Regions from separate parts of the Streptomyces pimonensis genome, predicted to be linked through region 2. Evidence: riboswitches for the same ligand, from Rfam matches in the RefSeq annotation. Region 2 holds a riboswitch; each other region holds the start of a gene.
The links. Region 2 has a riboswitch for cobalamin ahead of KYY02_RS22070 (energy-coupling factor ABC transporter permease). Riboswitches for the same ligand answer to the same signal wherever they lie in the genome.

Region 1 (10,261 bases), on a different contig from region 2:
CGCTCCGGCTGTACGGGAAAGTCCCGAGCTATACGGAATCGGCCCCCGAGGTCTTCCTCGGCACGGCGAGGAAGGCAGCGGAGTCGGTCCTGTCGGACATTGCGGTGCGGGAGGCGGAGGAGGCCAGCATCATGCGCACCATCGACCCCTCTGCTTTCGCGGAGCGGGAGAACTGGTAGCCGCGTGTCCTGGACGACGTGCGGCACACCCTCAACTTCCATTTGCTCTTCTTGCCCACTACCCGGAACCGCTTTCTCCGGGACCTGTCGTCCCAGTATCAGGCTGTCCGGCTCAGAGGGGGGACCTCAGTCGGCGCACGCCCGTCGATCCGCACAGACCGCCGCACCCGAGCCCCCGTTCCTTGGTCTTCGTCCTCGTTCACCAGTTCCCGTAGTCCTCCACGTAGGTGGCGATCAGCTCGAGCAGGGCGTCGGCCCGGTGCCGGTCCTCGCGTTGCTCGCGCAGGGCCTTGTCGGCGGCCTGGAGGCGGGCCAGGGCGGCCGGTTCACCGTCGACCAGGTCGTCGACCACCGCCACCGTGGTGACCAGGTCCAGGCATTCGGTGAGCAGACGGCGGGTGGCCGGGACGGGGGGAGCGGGGTCGGGGGCGGCGAAGCCGGTGGTCAGGTAGCGCGCGGGGTCCGTGAGGCTCCAGCCGGCGACGGTTCCGTGCTGGACGAGGAGCGCCACGTCGGGGGCGATGCCGATGCGGGCATCCAGCGGTTCGTCGAGGACGTCGAGGTCGCGCAGGCAGGTCAGCACGGCATCGCCGGGAGCGCGGCACAGCACCGTGCACATCTCGTGGCGGAAGTCCCTGACCTCGTCCGCGCGGAGTCCGCCCGGGCGTACTTCAGGCGGGACGGGAAGGCGGGCCGAGTCCTCGGCTGAGGCGGACTCTTCCGGAATTCGGAATTCAGCCCCGACCAGATGTCGGTCGCTCGGGGCGAAGCGGAAAACGTCGGGGAGGTCCCACAGCAGGTCCTGGCTGCCGAACGTGTCCGCGAGGAACTTCTCCCGCTCCACCCGGTCCGCATAGGGGGAAACGATCAGGGAAGTACCGAGGAGACGGGGAACGAGGTCGAGCGGCTCGTCCGTCACCGTCGCGGACCAGCCGCCGTCGAACTTCAGTTTCGTCGTCATCACTGCCTCATCTGATCTGTACCGCCGGAGGCTGGAAGCGGCCGTCCTTGGCGGGAATTCTGCCGTTCACGATGTCCTCGTGCGTCACCGGGGCGCCGGGGTCCGTGGGTTTCCCGCCGAGCGCCGTGGCCCCGGACTCGCCCTTGATGCCCGAGGGACCGTACGCCGTGATGGCCTGGCCCTGGGTGGTGCCGGGGCCGTCGATCACCACGATGTCGTCACCCTGTCGGAAGGTGAACGTCCCGGCCGTGCCCGTCGAGTGGTACACGGCGTCCGGGTTCTTGAGGATCTCGACGACCCGTTCGTCGCCGAAGGCGTGCCGGGTGTCCCCGTGGTAGTCGTGGCGCTTCCTGAACCCGCCGTCCTGTGCTCTCTCGACGATGTCGTCCACGACCTTGTTGATCCGCTTCTGGGCCCTTTCCTCCTTGGTGTACTTGGGCATCAGGCCCAGCGGGTCGCACCCGCTGTGCGGGTTGTCCACGTACGCGACGGGGTTCGGCGCGGGGGCCAGGCCGAGGGGGTCCGGGGAGGTGTAACGGCCGGTCTCGGGGTCGTAGTACCGGAGGCAGTTGTAGTGGAGGCCGGTCTCGGGGTCGTAGTACTGGCCGGGGAAGCGCAGCGGGGTGTAGGCGCTGCTGTCGCGGGCCCAGGCGGTGGTGCCCCAGAGCGTGCTCCGGGTGTGCCAGGCGATGTCGCCGGTCTCGTCGATGAGTTCGGTGGGGGTGCCGACGAGGTCGGTGGCGATGGCGAAGAACCGGCGGTCGATCTCCTCCTGGCCGCTGTCGGCCGTGAGGATGCGTTCGGTCTGGGTCAGGGGGACGACGTCCCGGTGGTCCCAGGTGAGGACGACCGTGTGCGGGTCGTCGGGTCGGTGGCTGGTCTGTTCGCACAGGGTGAGGCCGTCCCAGGTGAAGCGGACCTCCTCGACCACGCTCTCGCCGTCGGCCGCCAGGCGCTGCTTCGCGGTGCGGCGGCCCAGCGGGTCGTAGCGGTAGCGCCACCGAGTTCCGTCGGGGGTGGTGACGGAGGTGAGGCGGTTCTCCGTGTCCCACGCGTAGCGCCAGGTGTCGGGCTTGCGGGACAGGCGGGTCCTCTGCCGCAGGGTGACGCGGCCCAGGGCGTCGTGCTCGAAGCGGACGCCGCCGGCGCGGGTGATGCGGGTGCCGCTGTAGGCGCGCTCCCCGGTCGCCTCACCGCCCGGATGCCGGTCCGGCCAGGTCGCCGAGGTCTGGTTGCCCGCGTCGTCGTACGCGTACCGCTCCGTCCATCCCGGCGCGCGGACGGCGGTGACCCGGCCCAGCGGGTCCAGGTCGAAGGTGCGGGTGCCCGACAGCCGGTCCGCGACCGAGGTGAGGTGGCCGTCGGCGCGGTAGGCGTAGGCACGGCCGGTGACGGTGCGGGCTCCGGCGGTGGTGTGCTGCGCGGTGAGCCGTCCGGCCTCGTCCCAGGCCGACGTCGTGGTGAGCGCGTCGGCGAAGACGCGGGCCAGCTCGCGGCCGGCGGCGTCGTGGGTGAAGTCGATCCGCCGGCCGCCCGTGGTCAGCCGCAGGGGGAGCCCGCCGGATCCGTAGGAGTAGGACGTGACGTGGCCGGTGGGCGTGGTCCGGCGGATACGCCGCCCCAGGTCGTCGTAGGAGTACACGAGCGGGCGGCCGTCCGACAGTTCCGTCTTGACCTGCCCGCGACGGTCGTACTGGTACCGCAGTTCGCCCTCCGGGCCGACCGCCTCCAGGAGGCGCCCGGCCGGGTCGTAGGCGTAGGTCGTCACCCGCCCGTCGACGACCTTGCGGAGCACCCGGCCGAGCCGGTCGCGCTCGAAGGAGACGGTCCCGCCGAGGGCGTCGGTCCGCTCGGCGAGCCGGCCCGCGGCGTCCGTGCGGTAGGTCAGGGTGCGTCCGTCGAAGTCGGTCTCGGACACGATGTTGCCGACCGCGTCGTACTCGTAGGTCCAGGCCAGACCCTGCGGGTTGGTGACCCGGGTGAGACGCAGGTCGTTGTCGTGCTCGAACGCGTAGCGGGCGCCGTCGGGCCGGGTGCCGGCGAGCGGGAGGTCGAAGTGGGTGTACTCGTAGCGGGACACGCCGCCGGCGGCGTCGGTGTGGGTCAGGCAGTTGCCCTCACCGTCATAGGTCCATGACTCGGTGGCGCCGCCCGGGGCGGTACGGCGGGCGAGCTGCCCGTCCGCGGTCCACTCCAGTCGGGTGACCCCGCCCGTCGGGCCGGTGACGCGGACCGGGCGGCCGAGCCCGTCCCGCTCGGTGCGGGTGGTGGCCCCGGACGGGTCGGTCACCTCCACCACCAGCCCCGCCGCGTCGCACACCACCCGGGTGGTGCCCCCGAGGGCGTCGGTGACCGAGGTGAGCCGGCCGGCGCCGTCGTAGGAGGTGCGGGTGGTACGGCCGGCCGGGTCAGTGACGGCGGTCCGGTTGCCGCGTTCGTCGTACGTGTACGCCGTGCGGGCGCCGTCCGGTCCCGTGACCTCCACCGGCAGCTCGAACGGACCGCGCTCGACGCGCAGTCCGGAGCCGTCCGGACGGACGGCCGAGACCAGCCGCCCCTCCTCGTCGTACGTGAAGCCGGTGGTGCAGCCGAGCGGGTCGGTGCGGGTGAGCAGGTTGCCGTGGGTGTCGTGGGTGAACCGGGTGGTGTGGCCGAGCGCGTCGGTCGTGGCGATCACCCGGCAGCGGTGGTCGACGAGGTGGCGGGTGGTGCGGCCGTCGGCGGTGGTGAGCGTGGTGGTGCGGTGGCCGGTTTCGGGGTCGGGTTCGGTGTAGGCGAGGGTGATCTGGACGTGGCCGGCCTCGCCGCCCTCGGCGACGACGCGGTCGCGGTCGTCGTAGACGTAGTCGTAGCGGCTTCCGTTGGAATCGATCCAGGCGGTGACGCGGCGGTGGTCGTCGTAGACGAAGGCGGTGGTGGCGCCGGAGGGCTTGGTGGCGGTGGCGAGGTCGCCGCCTTCGTAGCCGTAGGCCATCAGCGGCAGGTCGGTGCCGTCCTCGCCCGCGCCGGCCAGCAAGAGGGCGGTGATCCGGCCGTCGGCGCAGGTCAGCTTCACCTGGTGGCCGGCCGAGTGGACCAGGGCCAGCGGCAGGCCGTCGTCGGCGCGGTCGACGGTGACGGTGTGGCCGTTGCGGTCGGTGAGGGACGTCAGCCAGGCGGTTCCGTCGCCGCCGGGTTCGACGCCGGGCGGGGCGGTGAAGTGGCGGGTCAGGCCGGTGTCGGGGTCGGTGAGCGTGTAGTCGCCGTCCCCGTCGCGGGCCAGCAGGGTGCGGGCGGTGCCGGAGTCGGGGCGGGCGGGGGTGCCGGGGACCGGGTGCGGATAGGTGATCAGGAGGCCGTCGGCGCCGGCGTGGACGACGCCGACCGGGTCGATCTCCAGGCGCTCGTCGACGGTGGACGTCCAGGACGGCCCCAGGAAGCGGCCGGCCGTGCAGCCGGACTCGGTGCGCCGGGTGAACACCAGCGGCAGGATGCCGGGGATCTCCACATCCGTCTGGGGCAGGAACATCCGGCCCGAGGCGAGGTCGACGGGGTCGGTGCCGTCGGTGGTGCGGGTGCCGTCGGGGCGGTCGTGGGTGCCGCCGGGGGCGTCGTCGACCAGGTTGCGGAGACGGGCGGCGTCGGCGGCGTCCGCGGCGATGCGCACGCTCTTGACCGCGGCGCCGCCCCCGCCGGTGGCCGCGGTCAGCGCGAGGTCGGGGACGAGCCGGCCGAAGCCCTCGTAGGGGTCCTTCATGAAGTCGCCGACCATCTGCCTGCCGGTGCCCACCGGGTCGTTGGCGGCCAGCACCAGGCCGGAGGCCAGGTTGTTGAGGTTCGTGGCGTACTCGGCGGGGTGGGTGATGTTGTACGGGTCCAGCGGGTTGATCCCGCGCACGAAGTTCACCAGCCCCGCGCTGCCCTTGATGATCCCGCCGCGGACGTGGTCGCCCATGATCTGCCACTCCCGCAGGCCGTCACCCGCCTGCTGCGCGTACGACGGCTTCTCGGGGGCCAGGTCCCGCGCCGCGCGGACGGCGCTGCGGGCGGTCTCCGCGGCCGTGTTCCGCTGCTCGCGGGCGTCGGCGAGGATCTCCTGGGCCTCCTGCATCAGCTTCCTGCCCGGGTCCTGGAACGTGGCGGCGGGGCGGGGCGGCAGCGTGGACGGGTCGCGCTGCTCCGGGGGCTGGGCGTTGTAGCGCTCGACGGCCCTGTTGTAGCCGTCGACCTTCTCGCGGTGGGCGTCGGCGGCGTCCTCGGACGCCTCGACCCCGTCCTTCCACTTCTCGATCGCCGTCTGCGCCTGCCCCTGTGCCCAGGTCACGGTGGAGGCGAACGACTCCAGCGCGGCGGCCGCCTCCTCACAGGCGTCGGCGCCCCTGAACCACTTGGGCGGCTGGGTGCTCACCGCCGTGCGCAGCGCCTCGGCCGCCTTGCCCTCGAGCCGGGAGGAGTCCAGGCCCTTCAGCCCCTCGCCGGCGTCGTCGAACGCCTTCCGGAAGGCGCGGAGTTTCCCGGCGGTGGAGCGGATCTTCTCCGGACTGCCGTAGATGAGCTTGGTCTTGTCCTCGGTCTGCCCGAGGTCCAGCTCGTCGACCTCGGCGCCCATCCGGTTCGCGACCGAGCGCGACTGCTCGCGCACCCAGTCCGCGCCGGACTCCCAGCCGACGTCGTCCAGCCGGTCCGCGGTCCAGTTCCCCGCGCCCTCGACCCGGTCGCCGACCCACTCGACACCGTCCTCGACCGCGTCCTCGACCGAGTCCGGCGTGATGTCCTTGATGAAGTCGCCGATGCCCACGTTCAGTCACCCCCGCCGTCGCCCGGCCCGCCCTGTCCACCCTGCTGCTGCGCCTGCCGGGCGCGTTCCTCGGGCGAGGGACCGAACGTCTCGTCCAGCGCCCGGTCCCACTCCTGCTCGTCGACGCCCAGCGCCTCGTTGAGCATCTCCGACCGCCGGCCGCCCTGTCCCTCCGTGAGCAGCGTCCGGCCGGTGTCCTTCCAGGTCTGCTCCATCTCCTGGCCCGCCCGGTCCCACGACCCGGCACTCCAGTCCGGGTCCAGGGCGTCCGGCGTGAACACCTCGCCCCAGCCCTGTCGGGTGATCTCCTCCTCGGAGGCGTGCGGATTGCCACCCGCCACGGAGTTGACCCCCACCTTCAGCGCCCCCTCGACGTACTGGTCGTGCTCCCACTGCGTGCCGGCCGCCAGACCGAGCCGGTCCGCGAGCTCGCTGGCGTCGTGCACCAGGGCGCGCACGCCCCACTCCCAGCGCTCGCAGAAGTCCTCGAAATCGACCGACAGCCCGTGGTGCCCGGCCTCCATCCCCGTCATCGACAACTGGGAGAAGCCCTTGCCCATCACCGAGCCGGTCGCGCCGCCCAGGTCGCCCAGCCCGTCGATGGTGGCGCCCACACCCTGCGTGAACTTCGCCACCGACGCCTCGTCGAAGCTCAGGTCCAGCCCGTCACCGCCCACGACCACGCTCCTCCCCGGCCGTCCCGGCATCGACGGCGGCCCCGTCCGGAACGATCCCGGTGACCGGCGGGAAGAACATCGACCCGTCCTCGGTGGCGATGTCCACGGCGAGGCCGGCGGGCTCTCCCAGGCCCGGCACGATCTCGTCCACGATGCGCGCGCCCAGCAGCGCGGCGTACTCCACCGGCCGCTCCCCCGGCCCGTGAACAAGCGCGAACCGGGCCAGCGCCGTCTCGTCCGTGAAGGCGCACACCCACCGCACCCCGCCCGAACGCGCGCTCCACAGGCGCCCGTCGACGGACGGGACCAGCAGGACCGTCCTGCGCATCTCGCCGACCAGCGCCCGGGGGTCGCCGACCCCCGCCCGCCGCTCGGCGATCCGCTCGGCCAACGCCGTCCTGGGCTGCTCCACGACCCCTCCCTCGTTCCGGACGATGCCTGATGAGACCGTAGGCCATGACGCGCGGGGCCGGGGTGACGGTTCTCATGTCCCGTGAGGACGCGGCGCGGGCGCGGACGGACCTGTGGCCACGGTCTGTCGGCCGGCACGGCGGACCGTGGCGTGGCCGGTGTCCGCCGGCGCCTCCACCACTTGAACGCAAGCGCGTTCGACATCACGGTCCGTGCTTCCACGGTGCGGTCGTCCAGGGTTCGAGAGGCACACGAGGCGCATGCGGCAGTCAACCGCCCAGATCATCCGCAATCCGGTCCTGCCGGGTTCGCACCCTGATCCGTCCGCGCTGCGCGTGGGCGCCGACTGGCACCCCGTCGGACCGCCCCTCGACGCCACCGTCCTGTCCGACGAGCACGCCGAGGAGTTCGAGGACGGCCGGATCCGGGCCCTCGGCCTCACCGGCGCGTTCGCCGGCCTGTGGGCCTGGGACCTCACCGGGGGCGGTCTGCCCGCCGATTTCGACGAGGCGGCCTGGCGCGCGCTCCGTTGACGTCGTATGACGCGCCCCCGGGAAGACCCTTCGAGGGCGGAGCCGTGGTCCAGCGGGCTGTGCCGGCCTGCGGCGGCCGGTGGTTCAGGGGATGGCCGGGGCCGGGGAGGGACTGCCCGCCGTGGTCACCGGGGCGCGGTGCGACGGCTCCGTCGCCCTGCCCGAAGGCGGCCGTACCGGCCGGGCACGGGGCCTCGGCAGCCGCCCGCCGCAGGCCGGCGGACGCGTGCGCCCGGAGCCCGGGACGGGTGCTTCGGGCCGCACCCGCGGGGCTGTGGTAGCTTCCGAACGCCAGTCGAACCCGTGCACACGGCCTTCCGCGTGCACGGGTCAGGGAATCCGGTGGGAGCCCGGAACTGACGCGCAGCGGTGAGGGTGACGGGCGGGGCAGCAGCCACTGGACGACGGTCACAACCGGGTCCGGGAAGGCGTTCCGCCGGGGTGATCCCGAGTCCGAAGACCTGCTGGCGACCGATCGTCCGCACGGGCCCCGCGTATGGGTCCTGACGTTGAGGAAGCCGCCACCGTGCATCTGCCACGTCCCGCCCGCTGTTCCGTCCTGCTCCTGACCGGGGCGCTGTTGCTCACCGCGTGCGGTTCCGGCGCGGGGTCCGGCTCGTCCGGAAAGCCCGCCCCCGCCGGAGCGCGGGCCGTCACGCTCGACAACTGCGGGCAGGAGGTGACGGTCGGGGCCCCGCCGAAGCGGGCCGTGTCCCTGAACCAGGGCACCACCGAGATCCTGCTCTCCCTCGGCCTGGCCGACCGCATGGTGGGGACGGCCACCTGGACCGACCCGGTCATGAAGGGACTGGAGCGGGCCGCCGCGAAGGTGCCCCGGCTGGCCGACGACCAGCCGTCGTTCGAGCGGGTCCTGGACGTCGAACCGGACTTCGTGGCCTCCTCCTTCGCCTCCACCCTGGGCAAGGGCGGGGTGGCCCCCCGCGACAGGTTCGAGGAGCTCGGCGTGCCCACGTACCTCTCGCCCGCCGACTGCGAGGGCAAGGACAACAGCGGCGACGGCGACGGCTCGCGGACGAAGCCCCTGACCATGGACACCGTCCACCGCGAGGTGCGGGAACTGGCGCGGGTCTTCGGGGTGGAGGAACGGGGCGAGAGGCTGGTCGCCCGGCTGGGGAGCCGGGTGGCGGAGGCCGCGTCCGGGATCCGCGCGGGGGACACCACCGTGCTGTACTGGTTCGCGAACCAGGAGTCCCCCTACATGGCGGGCTGCTGCGGTGCGCCCGGCGTCATCACGAACGCGCTCGGCGCGAAGAACGTCTTCGACGACACCACGCAGGAATGGCCCCAGATCAACTGGGAGACCGTCGCCGACCGCGACCCCGACGTGCTCGTCATCGGCGACCTCACCCGCAGGTCGCAGACCGCCGAGTCGGCCGAGAAGAAGATCGCGTTCCTGGAGTCGAACCCGGCGACGAGGAACATGGAGGCGGTGAGGGAGAAGCGGTACGTGCTGCTCAGCGGGCAGGCCATGAACCCGACGATCCGCACCGTCGAGGGCGTGGAGAAGGTGGCCGCCGCGCTGCGCGAGTACGGGCTCGCCGGATGACCACCACGCCGCGGTCCTCCCCGGCCCGCCCGCCGCGGGGCGCCGCGGGTGCGCTGCGCGGCGTGGCCGGCCTGGGCGCCGGGCTGGCGGTGCTCGCCGCGTCCGTCGCCGTGGCCATCACCATCGGCCCGGCGGACATCGGTGTCGGCGACGCCTGGTCGGTGGTCGCCTCCCGTCTGGGGTGGGGCACGACGGAGCTGACCCCGATCCGGGAGGGCATCGTCTGGAACCTGCGGCTGCCGCGCACCCTGCTCGCGGCGGTGTGCGGTGCCGGGCTCGCCGTGTGCGGCGCGGTGATGCAGTCGTTGCTGCGCAACCCGCTCGCCGACCCCTTCGTCCTGGGCGTCTCCTCCGGGGCGTCGACCGGCGCCGTCGTCGTGATCGTCCTCGGCGCCGGCGGCGGTGTCCTGTCCGTCTCCGGCGGCGCGTTCGTGGGCGCGGTGGGCTCGTTCGCGCTGGTGCTGCTGCTCAGCCACACGCTCGGCGGGACGACGGACCGCGTGGTGCTGTCCGGAGTGGCCGCGATGCAGCTGTTCTCCGCCCTGACCTCGTTCGTGGTGACGACGACGGCCGACGCGGAGACCACCCGGGGCGTGCTGTTCTGGCTGCTCGGGTCGCTCGGCGGGGCCGGCTGGACCGAGGTGGGGCTGTGCCTGGCCGTCCTGGCGCTCGCCCTCGTGGTGTGCCTGGGGCACGCACGCACCCTGGACGCCTTCGCCTTCGGCCGGAACGCCGCGGCGACCCTCGGGGTCGCGGTCGCCCGGACCCGACTGGTGCTGCTGTGCGTGACCGCGCTGCTGACCGCCGCGCTGGTCAGCTCGGCCGGTGCGATCGGCTTCGTCGGCCTGGTCCTGCCGCACGCCGCCCGCGCCCTCGTCGGCCCGGGGCACGCCCGGCTGCTGCCGGTCACCGCGCTCGCCGGGGCGGTGTTCCTGGTCTGGGCCGACACCCTGGCCCGTACCGTCCTCGATCCCCGGGAGGTGCCGGTGGGCGTGGTGACCTCGCTGGTCGGCGTCCCGGCGTTCGTCCTGGTGCTGTACCGCACGAGGAGGATGCGATGACGGCCGGCGCCCAGCGGCGGGACGGGGTCGCCCGGCGCCCCGGCCCCGGGCGGGCGACCGCCGGACAGGCGTCCACCGGGGAGCCGCCCGCCGGG
Region 2 (10,261 bases):
GCCTGCTCAAACTCGCCGAACTGCGCGGCACCCTCACCCCCGACCAGGCGGTCCGCTGGACCGGGCTGAAGGCGGCCCACGTCCGCACCGTGGCCCTGGGCGGCCCCGACGAGGACGCCCTGGCCCGCGCGGTCGCCGCCCTTTCCCTCCTCGGCGACCGCATCGCCGCCGTCGAGTCGGCCATCACCCGGGCCACCGACCTACGACAGCTCACGGCCGACCCGGGGGACAGGGCCTGAGGCCGCCGCGGTCGGCCCCTCACAGCACCTGCAGCGCCGCCAGCTCCTCCGGCGTACGCGGATTGGCGGCGCCGCCCGCCAGCAGCCCCCGGGCCCGCAGCAGCCTCCCGACCGCCACTCCCCACGGCAGCCGCAGCCCCGCCGTCGTGAGGAGGTCCGTGCGGGCCAGCATGTCGGCCGCGGGTCCGGTGTGCGCGCCGGACGGGGTGAGCAGGGCCGCGTCATCGGCCCAGCGCAGGGCCAGGTCCACGTCGTGGGTGGCCATGACGACCGTCGTACCGTTCTCGCGCAGGCCGTCGAGGGTCGCCAGAAGGCGTTCCTGGCCGTCGGGGTCCAGGCCCGCCGTCGGTTCGTCGAGGACCAGGACACGGGGCCGCATCGCGACCGCGCCCGCGATCGCCGTCCGCTTGCGCTGCCCGTAGGACAGCAGGTGTGTGGGACGGTCGGCGAGGGCGGCGATGTCCAGCGCGGCCAGCGCCTCCGCCACCCGGGCGCGCACCTCCGCGTCGGGCAGGCCGAGGTTCAGCGGGCCGAAGGACACGTCCTGTCCGACGGACGCGGCGAACAACTGGTCGTCGGGGTCCTGCACCACCAGCTGCACGGTGGTGCGCAGCGCCGTCAGGCCCTTGCGGTGGTAGCGGACCGGTCGCCCCTCGACGGTCAACTCGCCTCCGTCCGGACGCAGTCCCCCGCTCAGCAGCCGCATCAGCGTCGTCTTGCCGCTGCCGTTGCGTCCCAGCAGCGCCAGCGCGCGCCCCTCGCGCACCTCGAAGTCCAGGCCGCTGAGCACGGGCGGGCCGTCCTCGTACGCGAACGACGCGCCCCGCAGGGCCACCAGGACGGTCCCGCTCACGACAACGGCCTTTCCAGTAGGAGGGCGAGGGCGGCCAGCGCCGCCAGCAGCGCCACGCTCAGCGCCGTGAACCGGACGGAGACGCGGACTTCGGGCACCAGCACGCGCAGGGTGCCGTCGTAGCCGCGCCCGGCGAGCCCGGCCTGCAGCCGCGCCGCCCGGTCGAAGGACCGGACGAACGCGGTCGCGCCGAGCCCGCCCAGCGAACGCCACGCCGCCGCCCGGGTGGTGTGCCCGAGCCGGGCCGCCTGCGCCTCCCGGACGCGGCGCACCGAGTCCAGCAGCAGGAAGCTCATCCGGTACGTCACCAGCGCCACGTCCACGAGCGGGGCCGGTACCCCGGCCCGCACCAGGCGCGGCAGCAGGTCGGACATCGGTGTGGTGAAGGCGAACAGCAGGACGCCCAGCGAGGCCGCCGACGTGCGCAGCAGCACCTCCCCGGCGCGTGGCGGCCCGTCCTCGGCCCAGGACACGAACCCGCCCGGCCCGCCCACCCGCACCAGCAGCGTCAGCGCTCCGGTGACGCAGAAACCCAGCGGCACCCGGTACGCCCGCCACAGCCGCCGGCCCGGCACCCCGGCCGGGCCGAGCAGCACCGCGAGCGCCGTCACCAGTACCAGGGCGGCGCCCGGCCACGGCGGCAGCGAGATCGCCAGCACGGTGAGGCCCAGTCCCAGCACCGCCTTGTCCACGGGATGACGGCGGCGCCAGCGGCTGCTGTGCGCCGCCGCGTCGATCGGCAGCACGTGGTGTCAGTCCCGCCGCCGGGGCGCGGCCCCGCCGCCCGGACCGGGGCCGGCCCCGGTCCGGAATCCGTCACCGGCCGCGGGGCCGTCGCCGTCCTGTGCGGTGGCCGGTCCGCCGACGGCGTCCCGTCCCGTCGCGCCGCCCGGCCGGCTGTCGGCAGTGGCGGCGTCCGCACCGGCACCCGGTCCCGGGCCGGTCTCCGCCGCGGCGAGCGCCCGCGCCTCCCCCTGCCGCCGCCCGCGCCGCACCCCGAAGCAGTACCCGAGGACGCCCGCGCCGAGCGCGGCCTGGAGGGCGAACAGTGCCGACTCGATCTCGCCGGACGGCGGTTCGTACAGCGGCGAGAACCAGGGCTCGTAGTCCGGGTCGATCTCGGTGATCGCGGTCTCCGCCTCGGCGTCCGCGCCCGCGAACGGCTCCTCCTTGTGGTCGCCGAGCCCGAACACCAGCGGGATCACGGCGAGCGCGGCCACGAGCACCAGCAGCAGCGTGTTGATCCTGGCGTTGCGGCTCATCGGGCCGCCTCCGCCGAGTCCGCCGCCTCCGCCGGGTTCGCGGTCCCCCGTCCGGCCACCGAGGCGACCAGCACCCCGAGCCGCGTCAGCTCCGCCTTGCCCGACTGCACCAGCATGCGCATCACCAGCACGGTCAGCAGCCCCTCGCTCACCGCGAGCGGGATCTGCGTCACGGCGAAGACGGAGCCGAACTTGCCCAGCGCTCCCAGGAACCCGCTGCCGGGGTCGGGGAAGGCGAGCGCCAGCTGCACGCTCGTCACGCAGTACGTCGACAGGTCGGCGACGAACGCGCCGAAGAACACCGCCACCATCAGCGGCACGTCGCAGCGGCGCAGCAGCCGGTAGACCCCGTACCCGGCCCAGGGGCCGACGACCGCCATCGAGAAGACGTTGGCGCCCAGGGTGGTCAGCCCGCCGTGGGCGAGCAGCAGCGCCTGGAACAGCAGGGTGATGGTGCCCAGCACCGCCATCACCGGCGGCCGGAACAGGATTGCGCCCAGACCCGTGCCGGTGGGGTGGGAGCAACTCCCGGTGACCGACGGCAGTTTCAGCGCGGACAGCACGAACGTGAACGCTCCCGACGCGCCCAGCAGCAGTGTGCTCTCGGGATGTTCCCTGACGTCACGGACGAGCGACCGGGCTCCGTGGACGAGGAACGGCGCCGACGCGACGCCCCAGGCGGCCGCGTGCGCCGGAGGCAGGAAACCCTCGGCGATGTGCATGGCTCAGCAGACCCTCTCCAGCACCTCGTGGATGGTTGACGCGCCTTGGCCGGTCTCCTGGCTGACGGGTACCACCGTCCGTGCCCCGCCTTCCCGGGCCCCGAGGGACCCAGTGGCCGTCCGTGAGGACTGGAGCCGGACTTCCCGATCACAGTGGCGAGGGCCGCACCGGTATCGCACCGATTTCCCGTCACCAAGGCGTGGTGACAGTAGTGCCCGTTCCGGTCCGGTGACAAGCGGCCGTCGGGGGCGCGCGGACGGCGCCCGGCGGCTCGCGACCGGGCGCACACCTGCGTGCCCGACAGGAGCGGAGCTTCCCGCAAAGGCGGGGAGTGAGGGGCCGCCGTTCTGGGCAGCACCTTGCTGCAATTAATATGCAACAACGGTTTCCGGGCAACATGGAGTGAGGTTCGATGACGACCCGACGAATACGGGGGGCCGCCGCCGCGGTCGCGATGGCCGGTGCGGTCGCCGCCTGCTCGGCGCCGGGCGACGGCGGCGCGGGCGGCGGGGCGTCCGCCGACTCCGTCGTGATCGGGGTCCCGTCCGAACCGGACACCCTCAGCCCCCTGCTCGGCTACGGCAAGGACGGCAACTCCAAGATCTTCGACGGGCTCCTCGCCCGCGGCGCGGACATGGAGCTGAAGCCCGCGCTGGCGAAGGCCCTCCCCGAGGTCACCGACGGCGGCCGTACCTATACGTACACCCTGCGCGACGGCGTGAAGTTCAGCGACGGCGAGCCGCTGACCGCCGACGACGTGGTCTTCACGTACGAGACCGTGCTGGACGACAGGACCAACAACACCGCCAGGAGCGAACTGGACGCGATCAAAGAGGTCGAGGCGGACGGCGACGACAAGGTCGTCTTCACCCTCGACTACCCCTACGCGGCCTTCGCCGCCCGCACGGTGCTGCCCGTCGTCCCCGAGCACGTCGCGGGCGGGCAGGACCCCAACACCGGCTCCTTCAACACGAAGCCGGTCGGCACCGGACCGTACGTCCTCACCGACTGGAGCAAGGGCGAGAAGCTCACCTTCAAGGCCAATCCGCACTACTGGGGCGGCGCCCCGGAGGTGGAGAAGCTCACCATGGCGATCATCGCCGACGACGACGTCCGCGCCACCCGGCTGCGCTCGGGCGACCTCGACGGCGCGACCCTCCCGCCCAACCTCGCCGCCACCTTCAAGAGCGACGACGGCAAGAAGACGTACCGGGCGACGTCGTACGACTTCCGCGCCGTCACCCTCCCCACCGGCAACCCGGTCGCCGGCGACACCGCGATCCGCCGCGCCCTGGACCTCGCCGTGGACCGCGAGGCCATGGTCGACAAGATCCTCGACGGCGCCGGCCGCCCCGCCTACGGCCCGCTGCCCGTCGACGACCCCTGGTACGCCAAGGGCATCGACCGCCCCCAGGACCTCGACGAGGCCGGGAGCATCCTCGACGAGGCCGGCTGGAGGACCGGTGAGGACGGCATCCGCGCCAAGGACGGCCGCCCCGCCCGCTTCACCCTCTACTACCCCTCCGGCGACAAGGTCCGCCAGGACCACGCCCTCGCCTACGCCTCCGACGCCAAGAAGGCCGGCATCGACGTCCAGGTGGAGAGCGCCACCTGGGAGGTCATCGAACCCCGGATGAAGCACGACGCCGTCCTCGCCGGCTTCGGCAGCACCGGCGATCCCGACTTCGGCCTCTACACGCTCCTGCACTCCTCGCTCGCCGGCGACGGCTTCAACAACATGGCCCTCTACGACAACCCGGCCGTCGACGAGGCCCTCGACACCGGCCGCCGCGGCCAGGACCCCGAGGACCGCAAGGACGCCTACGACACCCTCCAGCGCGAACTGGTGAAGGACCCCGGCTACACCTTCCTCACCCACATCGACCACATGTACGTCCTCGCCGACCGCTGGAAGGACCTGACCACCCAGGTCGAACCGCACGAGCACGGCTTCGCCAGCGGCCCCTGGTGGAACGTCGAGGACTGGCAGCCCAAGGCATGACGACCCTCCCCTGGGGAGAGATGACCCGGCTCACGGCACGGCGGGCCCTGTCCGCCGTGCCCGTGCTGCTCGTCGTCACCTTCGGCGTGTTCGCCGTCGCCGCCGCCTCCCCCTTCGACCCCGTCAAGGCGTACGCCGGCACCGCCGCGCTCGGCGCCGACCAGGAGACTTTGGACCGGCTGCGGGAGAACCTCGGCGTGGACCGGCCCTTCACCGTCCGCTGGTGGGACTGGCTGACCTCCGCGCTCGGCGGTGACCTCGGGCAGTCCAGCGTCATGCGCCAGCCCGTGGCCGAGGTGATCGGCGAACGCATGGTCTGGTCGGCCCTGCTGTGCGCCGTCGCGTTCGCCCTCGCCGTCCTGCTCGGCACCGTGCTCGGCGTCCTCGCCGCCCGCCGCCCCGGCTCGCTCCTCGACCGTACGGTCACCTCCCTCGCGTACGCCCTGGAGGCCGCCCCGGTCTTCTGGACCGCCCTGCTCGCCGTCTGGCTGTTCGCCCTCGAGCTGGGCGTCCTGCCGGCCGGCGGTCTCACCGACACGGGCAGCGACCGGGTCACCTTCGGCCAGGTCGCCGGCCACCTGGTCCTGCCCGCCGGCGTCCTCGCCGTCTCCCAGCTGCCCTGGTTCACGCTCTACGTCCGTCAGGGCGTCGGCGACGCCCTCGCGGAGGACCCCGTACGCGGCGCCAGGGCCCGCGGCCTGAGCGAACGCACCGTCCTGCTCGGCCACGCCCTGCGCTCCGGACTGCTGCCCGTGCTCACCCTGATCGGCTCCCGCGTCCCCGAACTCATCACCGGCGCCCTGTTGGTGGAGACCGTGTTCAGCTGGCCGGGCATCGCCGCGGCCACCGTGGAGGCGGCCACCTCCGTCGACTTCCCGCTGCTGGCCGCGCTGACCACCCTCGCCACCGCCGCCGTCCTCGCCGGAAACCTCCTCGCCGACCTGCTCTACGGACTGATCGACCCGAGGGTGAAGCTGAATGAGATGTGACCACCATGGCTGACACCACCGCCGTGACGAGGACGAGGACGGGGACGGGGACGGGGACGGCGTGGCGCGCGCACGGCGCCGCCCGCCGCTCCACCCACACCCTCCGCCTGCGGGTCTCCGCGACCCTGGTCGCCGTGACGGTCCTCGCGGTGCTCCTCGTACCGCCGCTGGTCCGGCTCGACCAGCAGGCCGTCGACCTCGCCGCCAAACTCCTGCCGCCGTCCTGGGCCCATCCCTTCGGCACCGACGACGTGGGTCGCGACCTGCTGCTGCGCTGCGTCTACGGGCTCAGGGTGTCGTTGTTGGTGGGCGTGGTGGCCGCGCTCGCCGCCACCGTGATCGGCACCGCCGTCGGCGCCACCGCCGGCGCGCTCGGCGGCCGGGTCGACCGCGTGGTCATGCGCCTGGTCGACACCTTCTCCTCCGTACCGCACCTGCTGCTCGGCGTCTTCATCGTCGCCATGTTCCGGCCGGGCGTCTGGCCGGTGGTGATCTCCGTCGGCCTCACCCACTGGCTGTCCACCGCCCGCATCGTGCGCGCCGAGGTCCTCTCGATGCGCTCCCGCCCGTACATCGACGCGGCCGTCTCCGGCGGTGCCTCCCGGTGGCGGGTCGTCGTACGGCACCTGCTGCCCGGAGTGCTGCCCCAGGCCGGCCTCGCCGCCGTCCTGATGGTGCCGCACGCCATGTGGCACGAGTCGGCCCTGTCCTTCCTCGGCCTCGGCCTGCCCGCCCACACCGCCAGCCTCGGCACCCTCATCCAGGACGCCCGTGGCTCCCTGCTCGCCGGGCAGTGGTGGCCGACCCTCTTTCCCGGCCTGTTCCTGATCGTCCCCACCCTCGCCGTCGCCGGCCTCGCCGGTGTCTGGCGGGAGCGGATCAACCCCCGCCGCCGATCGGAGCTGGCCCTGTGACCGAGCGATCCCCCGTACTGTCGGTGCGCGGCCTGTCCGTACGCTTCCTGCTGCCGGGCGGCCGCCGGGTCGCCGCCGTCACCGACGCCCGCTTCGACGTGGCGCCCGGTGAATGCCTCGCCCTGATCGGTGAGAGCGGCTGCGGCAAGTCCGTCCTCGCCTCCGCCCTGCTCGGTCTGCTCCCCGCCAACGCGCGGACAGCGGGCCACGCCCACCTCGGCGACCTGGACCTGCTGACCGCCGACGAACGCACCCTCGCCCGCGCCGTGCGGGGCCGTCGCATCGGCCTCATCCCGCAGAGCCCCGCCGCCCACCTCACCCCGGTGCGCACCATCCGCTCCCAGACGGAGGAGACGGTCGCCCAGCTCACCGGCGTCCGGGGCCGTACGGCCCTGCGCGCAGCGGCCGAGCGGGCCGCCGAGCGGGCCGGGTTCCCGCCGGACCACCTCGACCGCCACCCCCACGAACTCTCCGGCGGCCTGGCCCAGCGCGCCGCCACCGCCCTCGCCCTGATCGGCGACGCGCCCCTGCTGCTCGCCGACGAACCCACCACAGGCCTGGACCGTGACCTGGTGGACCGCACCGCCGACGAACTGCGCCGCCACGTCGACGCCGACGGCGACCGGGCCCTGCTGATGATCACCCACGACCTTGCGGCGGCGGAACGCGTCGCCGACCGGGTGGCGGTCATGTACGCGGGCCGCATCGTCGAACTCACCGACGCGAAAGCCTTCTTCGGCGCCCCCGGCCCACGGCACCCCTACAGCCGGGGCCTCCTGGACGCCCTCCCCGACCGGGCCTTCACCCCCATTCCCGGCATGCCCCCCGAACTCGGCGACCTCCCCGACGGCTGCGCCTTCGCCGCCCGCTGCGACCGGGCCACCGACGCCTGCACGGTCCTCCCGCCCTTCACCGGGTCGATCGCCTGCCACCACCCGGCCCCGGCATCCGCCCCGGAGGACATCCGTGCTTGAACTGCGCGCCATCACCGCCGGTTACGACCGTCGCGCCCCCGTCGTCCGGGACGCGACCCTCACCGTCGCTCCGGGCGAGTCCGTCGGCCTGCTCGGTCCCAGCGGCTGCGGCAAGTCCACCCTGGCGCGGGTCGCCGCCCTCCTGCACCGTCCGGACTCCGGGGAAGTCGTCCTCGACGGCACCCCCGTACGCCACTGGCGCCACCGTGCCCCGCGCGAGCTGCGCACCGCTGTCGGCGTCGTCTTCCAGCAGCCCCGCCTCTCCGCCGACCCCCGCCTGCGCCTCACCGACCTGATCGCGGAACCCCTGCGCGCCACGGGCCGCCGTTCGTCCGTCCCCGACCGGGTGGCCGAACTCGCCGGAACCGTCGGCCTGACCTCCGACCTGCTCACCCGCCGCCCCCACGAGGTCAGCGACGGTCAGCTCCAACGCGCGTGCGTGGCCCGTGCGCTGGTGCTCCGCCCCCGCTGGCTGATCTGCGACGAGATGACCGCGATGCTGGACGCGTCGACCACGGCCGCGCTGGTCGGGGTCGTCGAGGACTACCGCGCCTCGACGGGGGCGGGCCTGCTGGCCGTGGGCCACGACCGGACCCTCCTGAACCGCTGGTGCGACCGCACGGCCGACTGGGAGGAGGTGGTGACGCCACCCGCGATCACCCCGTCTCCGCGTGCGAGGCGCGCGGTGGGTCGGGGCGCCCCGGCGCGGAGTTGAACCGGTAGGCGCCGTCGAGCCCGTGGAGAACCGCCATGACCGGCGCTCCGTCGAGGAGACCGACGGCACCCGCGAGCGGAGGGGCCGGCTCCGTACCCCAGAGCACCCGTCGGCGCGAGGCCGAACGTTCCGGCCACGGCGTTGCGCAGCGGGTCGTTGCCCCACACGTTCGGGAACTCCTCGACGGTCACGCCCTTGACGAAGTGCGGAACCGCGTTCGGGCCCATGAACCCGGCGAGCGCGGACAGGAGGAACGCGTGCCACATGACGAGCCACCCCCGTTCAGTCAGCGTTCGTGGACTGAGAGCGGTGGGCGGGTGCGGCGGGTTCGGTCAACGGACGCAGACTGGGATCATGACGCCCCGCCCCACCGGCCGAGCCGAGCGGTGTCGGCGCACCGAGACCCGCATCCCGGACGCCGTGCGACGACTGTTCGCCGAGGTCGGTTACGGCCGGACCACCGTCCGGGCCGTCGCGGCAGCGGCGGACACCGATCCAGGGCTGGTGATGCGTTGCTTCGGGTCGAAGGACAAGTTGTTCGCCCGGGTGTCGGGGTTCGAGCGGGAGGAGTCGGTGACCGGCCCTCCGGAGCGGGCCGCCGAACAGTTGCTGGCGGCGCTCGAACGGAAGCTCGCCGAGGAACCCACCGACGCGCCGGCCGCCATCCGGTCGATGTTCGCCCATCCCGACTCGGCCGGTGACGTCCGTGCCGTCGTGGTGTCCCGGCAGCGGCAGGCCGCACGGCATCTCGTCGACGGCGAGGCGGAGCTACGTGCCGGACTCATCGGCGCGCTCGCCCTCGGCACCGTGATCGGACGTCACCTGCTCCACCTGGCCGGCCTGCGCGACGCTCCCCCCTCGAGCGCGTCACCGCGCTGCTGCGCCGCGCCTTCCACGACATCGCCTGCGGTCCGGTTCAGCCGGACGTGGGGCGCAGCACCAGACAGACGAAACCGAGAACGTCCCGGTAGACGCGCAGCCAGCCGTCGCGGTGGGCGGAGGCCGTCGTCAGGGCCTGCGCGCTGCCCGGATCGTCCGGGTGGTCCAGGGCCCACGAGGCCAGCGATCCCGTCCACGCCCATTCGTAGTCGTCGAGTTCCCGGCGTGAGCTGATGTGCCCGTGGACCGGGGTCCAGCCATCGGCGACGACGCGGTCCACGGTGGTCGGCAGATCACTGAGGTCGCCGAGCATCTCGACGGCCTCGGAAGAGGGCTCCCGCGCCCAGAACCCGTCACCGACCAGGATGCGTCCGCCGGGAGCCAGGTGTGCGCGAGCCGCCGCGAGGGTGGCGAGCAGACCGCCGAAGGCGTGCGTGGCCCCGACGCTGAGCACCAGATCGAACGCGTGGGAGGCCGCGAGGTCCCCGGCGTCCCCGTGATGGAGCACGAGGCGCTCCTCGACCCCGCGCACACGCGCCGCCTCCCGGGCGCGCTCCAGGGAGTCCGCGGAGATGTCGACGCCCTCGGCCCGCAGTCCCGGATGCCCGGCCAGCGCGCGCAGCAGCCACTCCCCGCCGCCGCAGCCGAGGTCGAGCACCCGCGCGCCGTCGCGCGGGACACCACGTTCCAGCAGCCGCCGCACCGAGTCGT
Region 3 (10,261 bases), on a different contig from region 2:
GGAGGACGAGGCCGTACCGGCCCGCTGGTTCACCTTCAACGCGGGGCTGGGCTTCGACGCCGGCGTGGTCGGCCGGGTGGAGCAGCAGCGGGAGCGCGGCAGGAAGTCGACCCACGCGCTGTACATGCGCCAGGTGCTCCGCCAACTGCTCGGCGAGCCGCACCGGAGGCGCGGGGTGATCACCCTGGAGCACCCCGGCGAGGTGCCGGTCACCGATCTGGTGCTCTCCATAGTCTCGAACACCTCGCCGTGGACGTTTCTCGGCAATCGTCCGATCTACGCGTCGCCTAAGGCCTCGTTCGACACCGCGCTCGATCTCTTCGGTCTGAGCCGGCTCTCCACCGCCGCGGTTGCCCGGTATGGCACCCAGTTGCTCACTTCGTCCCCGGAGCGCGGACCTCGCGGCGGGCATGCGGTCTCCCGGCACGATCTGACACGCTTCACCTTGCATTCGAAGGTGCCGCTCCCCCTCCAGATGGACGGTGACCACCTGGGGCTGCGAACCAGCGTGACGTTCACAGGCGTACGCCGTGCACTGCGTGTGATTGTGTGAGCAGAAAGGGCCAAAGTCCTTTCAGTCGAACGTTTAGGCCAGGGTCCACCCCATGGAAGTACGGCTGTGACCTAGTCGACACCGAAGAATCAAAAAAAACTTTCCAGAAGGGGTTGTATCCGTAGCCGAGGTTTGCGAGTCTCTTCTTGGCGATCGGGACGGCCCGCAACATCGGCCTCCACAGATCGCCGGAACCCCTCTTCAAACCCAAGGACGACGTCAGGGAACCTGGCGTTCGGCCCTTCCCTTGTCGAGGGATTCGTGAAAGCGTTCACATTCACAAGCAATCGCAGTACATACCCAGGAGAGGTAGCAGCCATGGACTGGCGTCACAACGCCGTTTGCCGCGAGGAAGACCCCGAGCTCTTCTTCCCCATCGGCAACACCGGTCCTGCGCTGCTGCAGATCGAGGAAGCCAAGGCCGTCTGCCGTCGCTGCCCGGTGATCGAGAGCTGCCTGCAGTGGGCACTCGAGTCCGGTCAGGACAGCGGCGTCTGGGGTGGTCTCAGCGAGGACGAGCGTCGCGCGATGAAGCGCCGTGCCGCCCGCAACCGGGCCCGTCAGGCCTCCGCCTGACAATCCACCCCTGCTGACAGCCTGAGCTTGGCGGCGCGTACGGCGCGTACGCATCTCCCGCCCCCGAGCCGCAGCGCGCAGTTGAGCACGAGCCCCGGCCGCATTCAGCGGTCCGGGGCTCGTGCCGTCCGCGCCCGCTACTTGTCCGACTGCACCGGGACGTCCAGGATCACCCTGGTCCCCCGTTCCGGGGCCGGCACCATGTCGAAGGTGCCGCCCAACTCGCCCTCCACCAGGGTCCGTACGATCTGCAGGCCGAGGTTGCCCGCGGTGTGCGGGTCGAATCCCTCGGGCAGACCCACGCCGTCGTCCTGCACGGTGACCAGCAGGCGGGTCTCCTTCGTGGTGCCGCCGCGGACCGCCGACACCTCCACGGTGCCGGTCTCGCCCTCGCGGAAGCCGTGCTCCAGGGCGTTCTGCAGCACCTCGGTCAGCACCATCGACAGCGGTGTGGCGACCTCCGCGTCGAGTATGCCGAAGCGGCCCGTGCGCCGGCCGGTGACCTTGCCCGGGGAGATCTCGGCGACCATCGCGAGGACGCGGTCGGCGATCTCGTCGAACTCCACCCGCTCGTCAAGGTTCTGGGACAGCGTCTCGTGCACGATCGCGATGGACCCCACCCGGCGGACCGCTTCCTCCAGCGCCGCACGTCCCCGCTCGGACCCGATGCGCCGTGCCTGCAGCCGCAGCAGCGCCGCCACCGTCTGGAGGTTGTTCTTCACCCGGTGGTGGATCTCCCGGATGGTCGCGTCCTTGGTGATCAACTCGCGTTCGCGACGGCGAAGTTCCGTGACATCACGGAGCAGCACCAGCGAACCGATGCGCGTCCCCTTCGGCTTGAGCGGGATCGCCCGGAACTGGATCACGCCGTCGTGCGCCTCGATCTCGAACTCGCGCGGGGCCCAGCCACTGGCGACCTTGGCCAGCGCCTCGTCCACCGGCCCGCGGGAGGGGGCCAGTTCGGCGGTGGTCTGCCCGAGGTGATGCCCCACCAGGTCGGCGGCGAGACCCATGCGGTGGTACGCGGACAGGGCGTTCGGGGAGGCGTACTGGACGATGCCGTCGGCGTCGAGCCGGATCAGCCCGTCGCCGACGCGGGGCGAGGCGTCCATCTCGAGCTGCTGGTTCGCGAACGGGAAGGAGCCGGCCGCGATCATCTGCGCGAGGTCCGAGGCGCTCTGGAGATAGGTGAGCTCCAGCCGGCTCGGGGTGCGCACGGTGAGCAGGTTGGTGTTGCGCGCGATGACCCCGAGGACGCGCCCCTCACGCCGTACGGGGATGGACTCGACCCGTACGGGAACCTCCTCGCGCCACTCCGGGTCCCCCTCGCGCACGATCCGGCCCTCGTCCAGGGCCGCGTCCAGCATGGGGCGGCGTCCGCGCGGGACGAGATGGCCGACCATGTCGTCCTGGTACGAGGTCGGGCCTGTGTTGGGCCGCATCTGGGCGACGGAGACGTAGCGGGTGCCGTCGCGGGTGGGGACCCACAGGACCAGGTCGGCGAAGGAGAGGTCGGAGAGCAGCTGCCACTCCGAGACCAGCAGATGGAGCCACTCGAGATCGGTGTCGTCGAGGGCGGTGTGCTGGCGTACGAGTTCGTTCATGGAGGGCACGCCAGCGAGCGTACCCGGCGGTCTGCGAGGGCCCGGGACACCCGCGGGCCGCGGCGCCTGGGAGGGACCCTCAACCCTCCCGGCACCGCAGCCCGGAGCAACATCGGCCGTGGGGTGTGCGGTCCCGGTCGGCCGAGGGACGAGGAGCCGGGGCAGTCAGGGCAGAGAGCTCCGGTTCCTCGGTTCCGCCTTCCCGTGCGGGGAAGACAGGCTTGTCGTGTCCTGCTACGCATTGTGGACTAGACCACTGTCCCTGTAAATGCGTCGGACGTCGCTCTTCGGTTCTTCGCGGCGTGTTGCCGTCGGCCCGCTCCCGCGGGCGTCCGTCATGCAGCCTAACCCGTGGGGTTCCCGCGCGGGGCCGGTCGGCCGGGTCGATTTCTGCGCGCCCCCCGCACCCGCTCTGTTAGATTTAGATTGGTCTAAACCACATTGCACCACCGGACGGACCCGTGCCGACGGGTCCGGTCCCAGTCGAGTCCCTCTCGAGATCGGCAGGCCCACCGTGGAAGTTGTCATCGTTGCGGACGCCAGGACGGGCGGCGAGCTCGTCGCCGAGGCCATGGCGCAGCTCCTGCGGCGCAAGCCCGACGCCCTGCTCGGCGTGGCCACCGGCTCGACACCGCTGCCCGTCTACGAGGCGCTGGCGGCCAAGGTGCGCTCCGGTGGCGTGGACGCCTCCCGGGCTCGGATCGCCCAGCTCGACGAGTACGTGGGACTGCCCGCCGACCACCCCGAGTCCTACCGCTCGGTGCTGCGGCGCGAGGTGCTGGAGCCGCTCGGCATCGGGATGGACTCCTTCATGGGCCCCGACGGCACCGCCGAGGACGTGCAGGGCGCGTGCGAGGCGTACGACAGGGAGCTGGCCGGGGCCGGCGGCGTGGACCTCCAGCTGCTCGGGATCGGCACGGACGGGCACATCGGGTTCAACGAGCCGTGCTCCTCGCTCGCCTCCCGCACCCGGATCAAGACACTGACCGAGCAGACCCGGGTGGACAACGCCCGCTTCTTCGACGGCGACATCGACCAGGTCCCGCACCACGTCATCACCCAGGGCATCGGCACCATCCTGGAGGCCCGGCACCTGGTCCTGCTGGCCACCGGCGAGGGCAAGGCGGACGCGGTCGCCGCGACCGTCGAGGGGCCGGTGGCGGCGGTGTGCCCGGCGTCCGCGCTGCAGTTGCACCCGCACGCCACGGTGGTCGTCGACGAGGCCGCCGCCGCCAAGCTGAAGCTCGCCGACTACTTCCGCCACACCTACGCGAACAAGCCGGACTGGCAGGGCATCTGAGCGGCCGCCCGTGGTCTGGACCATCCCTCGCCCCAGGGGTATACAGAGGAGATCACGGAGCGTGCGGGGGCAGACCCCCGCCCCGAGCCGTGCCACGATGTCAGCCGTGGCCGACGGGGATGTCGGTCGTTTCGGCACTCGAAGCCGGGAAGGCAGAGCATGAGCACCGACGTCAGCAGTGCGGAGAACGAGGGTGGGACCACGGTCCGTACGGCGCGTGTGCCCAAGTACTACCGGCTGAAGAAGCACCTGCTCGACATGACGGAGACGGCGCCGCCCGGCACGCCGGTCCCGCCCGAGCGCACCCTGGCGGCGGAGTTCGACACCTCGCGCACCACCGTGCGCCAGGCGCTCCAGGAGCTGGTGGTCGAGGGGCGCCTCGAGCGCATCCAGGGCAAGGGCACCTTCGTCGCGAAGCCCAAGGTCTCCCAGGCGCTCCAGCTCACCTCGTACACCGAGGACATGCGCGCCCAGGGCCTGGAGCCCACCTCGCAGCTGCTGGACCTCGGCTACATCACCGCCGACGACCGGCTCGCCGGGCTGCTCGACATCACGGCCGGCGGGCGGGTGCTGCGCATCGAGCGGCTGCGCATGGCCAACGGCGAGCCGATGGCCATCGAGACCACCCATCTGAGCGCCAAGCGCTTCCCCGCGCTGCGCCGCAGCCTGGCGAAGTACACCTCTCTCTACACCGCCCTCGCCGAGGTCTACGACGTCCGTCTCGCGGAGGCCGAGGAGACCATCGAGACGTCCCTGGCCACCCCGCGCGAGGCCGGTCTGCTCGGCACCGACGTCGGCCTGCCGATGCTGATGCTGTCCCGGCACTCGCGGGACCGCGGCGGACAGCCGGTGGAGTGGGTGCGGTCGGTGTACCGGGGTGACCGGTACAAGTTCGTCGCCCGTCTGAAGCGCCCGCAGGAGTGACGCCGGCGGGCCCGAGCCGGGCCCGAGCCGTCTCCGGAACGCCCCGCGGACTCCCGGTGGAACGGGTGGTCGACAAGGTTCTCGTCGCTGCCGGCTCCCGGTCGAGCCGCTTCCCGGGCGCCGCTCCGCCGACGAGGGGGTTACGGCCGCACCGCACCCTGACCTAGATTTCCCTGCGCACGACCGCCGGTGATCAGTGAGGGGACGGGAGCCGTCTGATGTCGCAAGCCCCAGAAACCAGAGGAGGGCCGGTGGTGACGCCCATGCGGGTCGTCATCGCCCTCTGTCTCGTCGCGCCGTTCGTGGCCCTGCTGTGGGTCGGTTCGTACGCCAGGACCGAACCCGTCGTCATCGGCATCCCGTTCTTCTACTGGTACCAGATGCTGTGGGTGCTCGTCTCCACCGTGCTGACGATGGTCGCGTACAGGCTCTGGCAGCGTGACCAGCGCGCCCGCTCGGCCTCGAAGGGCGGTGCGTCGAAGTGAACGACGGCGTGAACGGCGTGGCACTCGCCGTCTTCGTCTTCTTCTTCGTGCTGGTCACGGCCATGGGATTCCTGGCCGCACGCTGGCGCAAGGCCGAGAACGAGCACAGCCTCGACGAGTGGGGACTGGGCGGGCGGTCCTTCGGGACCTGGGTCACCTGGTTCCTGCTCGGCGGCGACCTGTACACCGCGTACACCTTCGTGGCCGTACCGGCGGCGATCTACGCGGCGGGCGCGGCCGGCTTCTTCGCGGTGCCGTACACGATCCTGGTGTACCCGCTGATCTTCACCTTCCTGCCCCGGCTGTGGTCGGTGTCGCACAAGCACGGCTACGTCACGACGTCCGACTTCGTGCGCGGCCGGTTCGGCTCGAAGGGCCTGTCGCTGGCGGTCGCGCTCACCGGCATCCTGGCCACGATGCCGTACATCGCGCTCCAGCTGGTCGGCATCCAGGCCGTGCTGGACGTGATGGGCGTCGGCGGCGGCGAGGACACCCACTGGTTCGTCAGGGACCTGCCGCTGCTGATCGCCTTCGGCGTGCTGGCGGCGTACACGTACTCCTCGGGTCTGCGGGCCCCCGCGCTGATCGCGTTCGTCAAGGACACGCTGATCTACCTCGTGATCGCGGTGGCGATCGTCTACATCCCGATCAAGCTGGGCGGCTTCGACGAGGTCTTCGCCTCCGCGAGCGAGGCGTTCGGCCGGACCGACCCGGCCACGGGCGCGCCGCGCGGTGCGCTGGTACCGGACGAGGCGGGCCAGTGGACGTACGCCACGCTGGCGCTCGGCTCGGCGCTCGCGCTGTTCATGTACCCGCACTCGATCACCGCGACGCTGTCCTCGCGCAGCCGTGAGGTGATCCGCCGCAACACCACGATCCTGCCGCTGTACTCCCTGATGCTGGGCCTGCTGGCGCTGCTCGGCTTCATGGCGATCGCGGCCGGGGTCGAGGTCGACAACGGTCAGCTGGCGATCCCGCAGCTGTTCGAGAACATGTTCCCGGACTGGTTCGCGGGCGTGGCCTTCGCGGCGATCGGCATCGGCGCGCTGGTGCCGGCGGCGATCATGTCGATCGCGGCGGCGAACCTGTTCACCCGCAACATCTACAAGGACTTCATCAAGCCGGACGCGACGCCGAAGCAGGAGACCCAGGTCTCCAAGGCCGTGTCCCTGCTGGTGAAGGTGGGCGCGCTGGTCTTCGTCCTGACCATGGACAAGACGGTCGCCATCAACTTCCAGCTGCTGGGAGGCATCTGGATCCTGCAGACCTTCCCGGCGCTGGTGGGCGGTCTGTTCACCCGCTGGTTCCACCGCTGGGCGCTGATCGGCGGCTGGGCGGTCGGCATGGCCTACGGCACGGTCGCCGCGTACGGGGTGGCCTCGCCGACGCAGAAGCACTTCGGCGGGTCGTCGAAGGAGATCCCCGGCATCGGCGAGATCGGCTACATCGGCCTCACCGCGTTCGTGCTCAACGTCCTGGTCACGGTCGTGCTGACCTTCGTCATGAGGGCCGTCAAGGCGCCCGAGGGCGTCGACCGGACCAAGCCGGAGGACTACACGGCGGACGTGGGCGACCCCGGTGTCCGGGTCGAGCTCCCGCCGGCCACGGCGGACAGCGCCCACTGAGGCGGCGGGTACGGAGGTGACGGGCCGTCGGGGAGAACCGGTGGCCCGTCGTCGCACCCGTCCGGCACACTCCGCTCATGGACCTCGTCATCCGGCCGGTGGAACCCGGCGAGTACGAGGAACTCGGTGAGATCACCGCGCAGGCCTACCTGCTCGACGGGCTGCTGGACTTCGGGGAGAGCGACGGGTACCTCGGTGAGCTCAGGGACGTGGCGAAGCGGGCCGCCGCCGAGGTGCTGGTCGCCGTGGAGAACGGGGCGGTGCTGGGCGGGGTGACCTTCGTGCCGGGTCCCGGCCCGATGGCCGACACAGCGGGGCCGGGCGAAGCGGAGATCCGGATGCTGGCGGTCGCCCGCGCGTGCCGGGGACGGGGCGCCGGGGAGGCTCTGGTGCGTGCCTGCGTGGACCGGGCGCGGGCCGTCGAGGGATGCGGACGGGTCGTGCTGTCGGCCCAGCGCACCATGCGTGCCGCCCACCGCGTCCACGAGCGGGGCGGTTTCACCCGCACACCGGAACGCGACTGGTACCCGCTGCCGGAGCTGGACGACATCGTGCTCCTCACCTATGAGTTGACGCTCTGAGACCAGCACGACACAAGATATGGGGTTGCTGGCGGCAGTCGGCACAAGATGTATGCTCATGCTCGCTGTCGTCGCAGGGGAATCCGGTGTGAGTCCGGAACTGTCCCGCAACGGTGTACCCATGCCTGCCCTCCCCGAGGCGCGCGCACGGGCGTCAGTCCGAGGACCTGCCGACAGTGCGCCCGGCCGTCCGGTCCGGGTGCCTGGACGTCCGGGCCTCGTGGAATGGGCCGGTGGACGCGGCGCCGCGTGCGCTCGTGTGCTGCCCTCCTGCCCTCTTCGAGGCCCCGTGCCGAGCGAGGGAGAGCCCCCACGTGACCATCGCGCCAGCCGATCCGGCCTCAGCGATCGACGTGACCGAGGAGAGCGGCGGTCCCGGTGCCGCGCTGCTGCGGACCCTGACCGAGCTGACCGCCGACCTGCCGGACGCCGACCCCGGCCGGGTCGCCGCCGCCGCGCTGCGCGGCCGGTCCGCTTCCGCCGACGCGGCGGAGCTGCGGGAGCTGGCCACCGAGGCGGCGGCCGGGCTCATCTCCGAGGACCCGGCCTACTCCCGGCTCGCCGCCCGGCTGCTGACCATCGGCATCCGCGCCGAGGCCGCCTCGCAGGGCGTCACCTCGTTCACCGGGTCCGTCGCGACCGGGCACCGCGAGGGCCTGATCGCCGACCGGACCGCCGGGTTCGTCCGGTCGCACGCCGCCCGCCTGGACGCGCTGATCGCCCCCCGGGCCGACGACCGCTTCGGCTACTTCGGCCTGCGCACCCTGTACAGCCGCTACCTGCTGCGGCACCCGGTCACCCGCAAGGTTGTCGAGACGCCCCAGCACTTCCTGCTGCGGGTCGCCGCCGGACTCGCCGAGGACGACAGCGCGCGCTCCGTGGACGAGGTCGCCGCGCTGTACGGGCTGATGAGCCGCCTGGACTACCTGCCCTCCTCCCCCACGCTGTTCAACTCCGGCACGCGCCACCCGCAGATGTCGTCCTGCTACCTCCTCGACTCCCCCAGGGACGAGCTGGACTCGATCTACGACCGCTACCACCAGGTCGCCCGCCTCTCCAAGCACGCCGGCGGCATCGGCCTGTCCTACTCCCGCATCCGCGCCCGGGGTTCGCTGATCCGCGGCACCAACGGGCACTCCAACGGCATCGTCCCGTTCCTGAAGACGCTCGACGCCTCGGTCGCCGCCGTGAACCAGGGCGGGCGGCGCAAGGGAGCGGCGGCGGTCTACCTGGAGACCTGGCACTCCGACATCGAGGAGTTCCTGGAGCTGCGCGACAACACCGGTGAGGACGCCCGCCGCACGCACAACCTGAACCTCGCGCACTGGGTGCCGGACGAGTTCATGCGCCGGGTGGACACCGACGGGCAGTGGTCGCTGTTCTCCCCGGCGGACGTGCCCGGACTGGTCGACCTGTGGGGCGAGGAGTTCGACGCGGCGTACCGGGCCGCCGAGGCGGAGGGCCTGGCGCGGAAGACCCTCCCGGCCCGCGAGCTGTACGGCCGCATGATGCGCACCCTCGCACAGACCGGCAACGGCTGGATGACCTTCAAGGACACCGCCAACCGCACGGCGAACCAGACCGCCGAGCCGGGCCACGTCATCCACTCCTCGAACCTGTGCACGGAGATCCTGGAGGTCACCGACGACGGGGAGACCGCGGTCTGCAACCTGGGGTCGGTCAACCTCGGCGCCTTCGTGGCGGACGGGGACATCGACTGGGAGCGCCTGGACGCGACCGTGCGCACGGCCGTGACGTTCCTCGACCGGGTCGTCGACATCAACTTCTACCCGACCGAGCAGGCGGGCCGCTCCAACGCCCAGTGGCGCCCCGTCGGTCTCGGCGCCATGGGCCTGCAGGACGTCCTCTTCAAGCTGCGGCTGCCCTTCGACTCCCCGGAGGCGAAGGCCCTGTCCACGAGGATCGCCGAGCGGATCATGCTCGCCGCGTACGAGACCTCCGCCGACCTCGCCGAGCGCTGCGGCCCCTTCCCGGCCTGGGAGAAGACCCGTGCCGCCCGGGGCGTGCTGCACCCCGACCACTACGGCGTCGAGCCCACCTGGCCGGAGCGCTGGGCGGCGCTGCGGACGCGGATCACCTCCGTCGGGATGCGCAACTCGCTGCTCCTCGCGATCGCGCCCACCGCCACCATCGCGTCGATCGCGGGCGTGTACGAGTGCATCGAGCCGCAGGTGTCCAACCTGTTCAAGCGCGAGACGCTGTCCGGTGAGTTCCTCCAGGTCAACTCGTACCTGGTGGACGACCTGAAGCGGCTCGGCGTGTGGGACGCGCGCACCCGTGAGGCGCTGCGCGAGGCGGGCGGCTCGGTGCAGGGCTTCGCCTGGATCCCCGAGGACGTGCGGCGGCTGTACCGCACCGCCTGGGAGATCCCGCAGCGCGCTCTGATCGACACGGCCGTCGCCCGCACCCCGTACCTCGACCAGGCCCAGTCGCTGAACCTGTTCCTGGAGACGCCGACCATCGGCAAGCTCTCCTCGATGTACGCGTACGCCTGGAAGCAGGGCCTGAAGACCACGTACTACCTGCGCTCCCGCCCGGCGACCCGGATCGCCCGCGCGGCGGCCCGGACCACCGTCCCCGTCCAGCAGGCGG

Region 1: another riboswitch for cobalamin. It lies ahead of KYY02_RS30530 (ABC transporter substrate-binding protein); the one in region 2 lies ahead of KYY02_RS22070 (energy-coupling factor ABC transporter permease).
Region 3: another riboswitch for cobalamin. It lies ahead of KYY02_RS03260 (ribonucleoside-diphosphate reductase subunit alpha); the one in region 2 lies ahead of KYY02_RS22070 (energy-coupling factor ABC transporter permease).

What each region holds. Positions count from the first base shown of each region.
Region 1 covers NZ_JAHWZY010000049.1:30,866-41,126, forward strand. Annotated here, with positions in the region: gene KYY02_RS30500 (hypothetical protein) at 1-179, shown strand, start outside; gene KYY02_RS30505 (hypothetical protein) at 379-1,140, opposite strand; gene KYY02_RS30510 (putative T7SS-secreted protein) at 1,148-5,917, opposite strand; gene KYY02_RS30515 (hypothetical protein) at 5,920-6,594, opposite strand; gene KYY02_RS30520 (hypothetical protein) at 6,584-7,006, opposite strand; gene KYY02_RS30525 (beta-xylosidase family glycoside hydrolase) at 7,266-7,538, shown strand; cobalamin riboswitch at 7,871-8,001, shown strand; gene KYY02_RS30530 (ABC transporter substrate-binding protein) at 8,065-9,105, shown strand; gene KYY02_RS30535 (FecCD family ABC transporter permease) at 9,102-10,166, shown strand; gene KYY02_RS30540 (ABC transporter ATP-binding protein) at 10,163-10,261, shown strand, end outside.
Region 2 covers NZ_JAHWZY010000023.1:9,114-19,374, forward strand. Annotated here, with positions in the region: gene KYY02_RS22050 (DNA repair ATPase) at 1-239, shown strand, start outside; gene KYY02_RS22055 (energy-coupling factor ABC transporter ATP-binding protein) at 259-1,092, opposite strand; gene cbiQ (cobalt ECF transporter T component CbiQ) at 1,089-1,838, opposite strand; gene KYY02_RS22065 (energy-coupling factor ABC transporter substrate-binding protein) at 1,845-2,354, opposite strand; gene KYY02_RS22070 (energy-coupling factor ABC transporter permease) at 2,351-3,076, opposite strand; cobalamin riboswitch at 3,107-3,289, opposite strand; gene KYY02_RS22075 (ABC transporter substrate-binding protein) at 3,490-5,079, shown strand; gene KYY02_RS22080 (ABC transporter permease) at 5,100-6,068, shown strand; gene KYY02_RS22085 (ABC transporter permease) at 6,074-6,982, shown strand; gene KYY02_RS22090 (ABC transporter ATP-binding protein) at 6,979-7,956, shown strand; gene KYY02_RS22095 (ABC transporter ATP-binding protein) at 7,949-8,671, shown strand; partial or broken gene KYY02_RS22100 (TetR family transcriptional regulator) at 9,026-9,469, shown strand; gene KYY02_RS22105 (SAM-dependent methyltransferase) at 9,588-10,261, opposite strand, start outside.
Region 3 covers NZ_JAHWZY010000002.1:157,116-167,376, reverse strand. Annotated here, with positions in the region: gene KYY02_RS03300 (diacylglycerol/lipid kinase family protein) at 1-553, shown strand, start outside; gene KYY02_RS03295 (WhiB family transcriptional regulator) at 872-1,129, shown strand; gene KYY02_RS03290 (sensor histidine kinase) at 1,267-2,742, opposite strand; gene nagB (glucosamine-6-phosphate deaminase) at 3,248-4,033, shown strand; gene KYY02_RS03280 (GntR family transcriptional regulator) at 4,193-4,957, shown strand; gene KYY02_RS03275 (DUF3311 domain-containing protein) at 5,176-5,442, shown strand; gene mctP (monocarboxylate uptake permease MctP) at 5,439-7,067, shown strand; gene KYY02_RS03265 (GNAT family N-acetyltransferase) at 7,145-7,648, shown strand; cobalamin riboswitch at 7,664-7,837, shown strand; gene KYY02_RS03260 (ribonucleoside-diphosphate reductase subunit alpha) at 7,963-10,261, shown strand, end outside.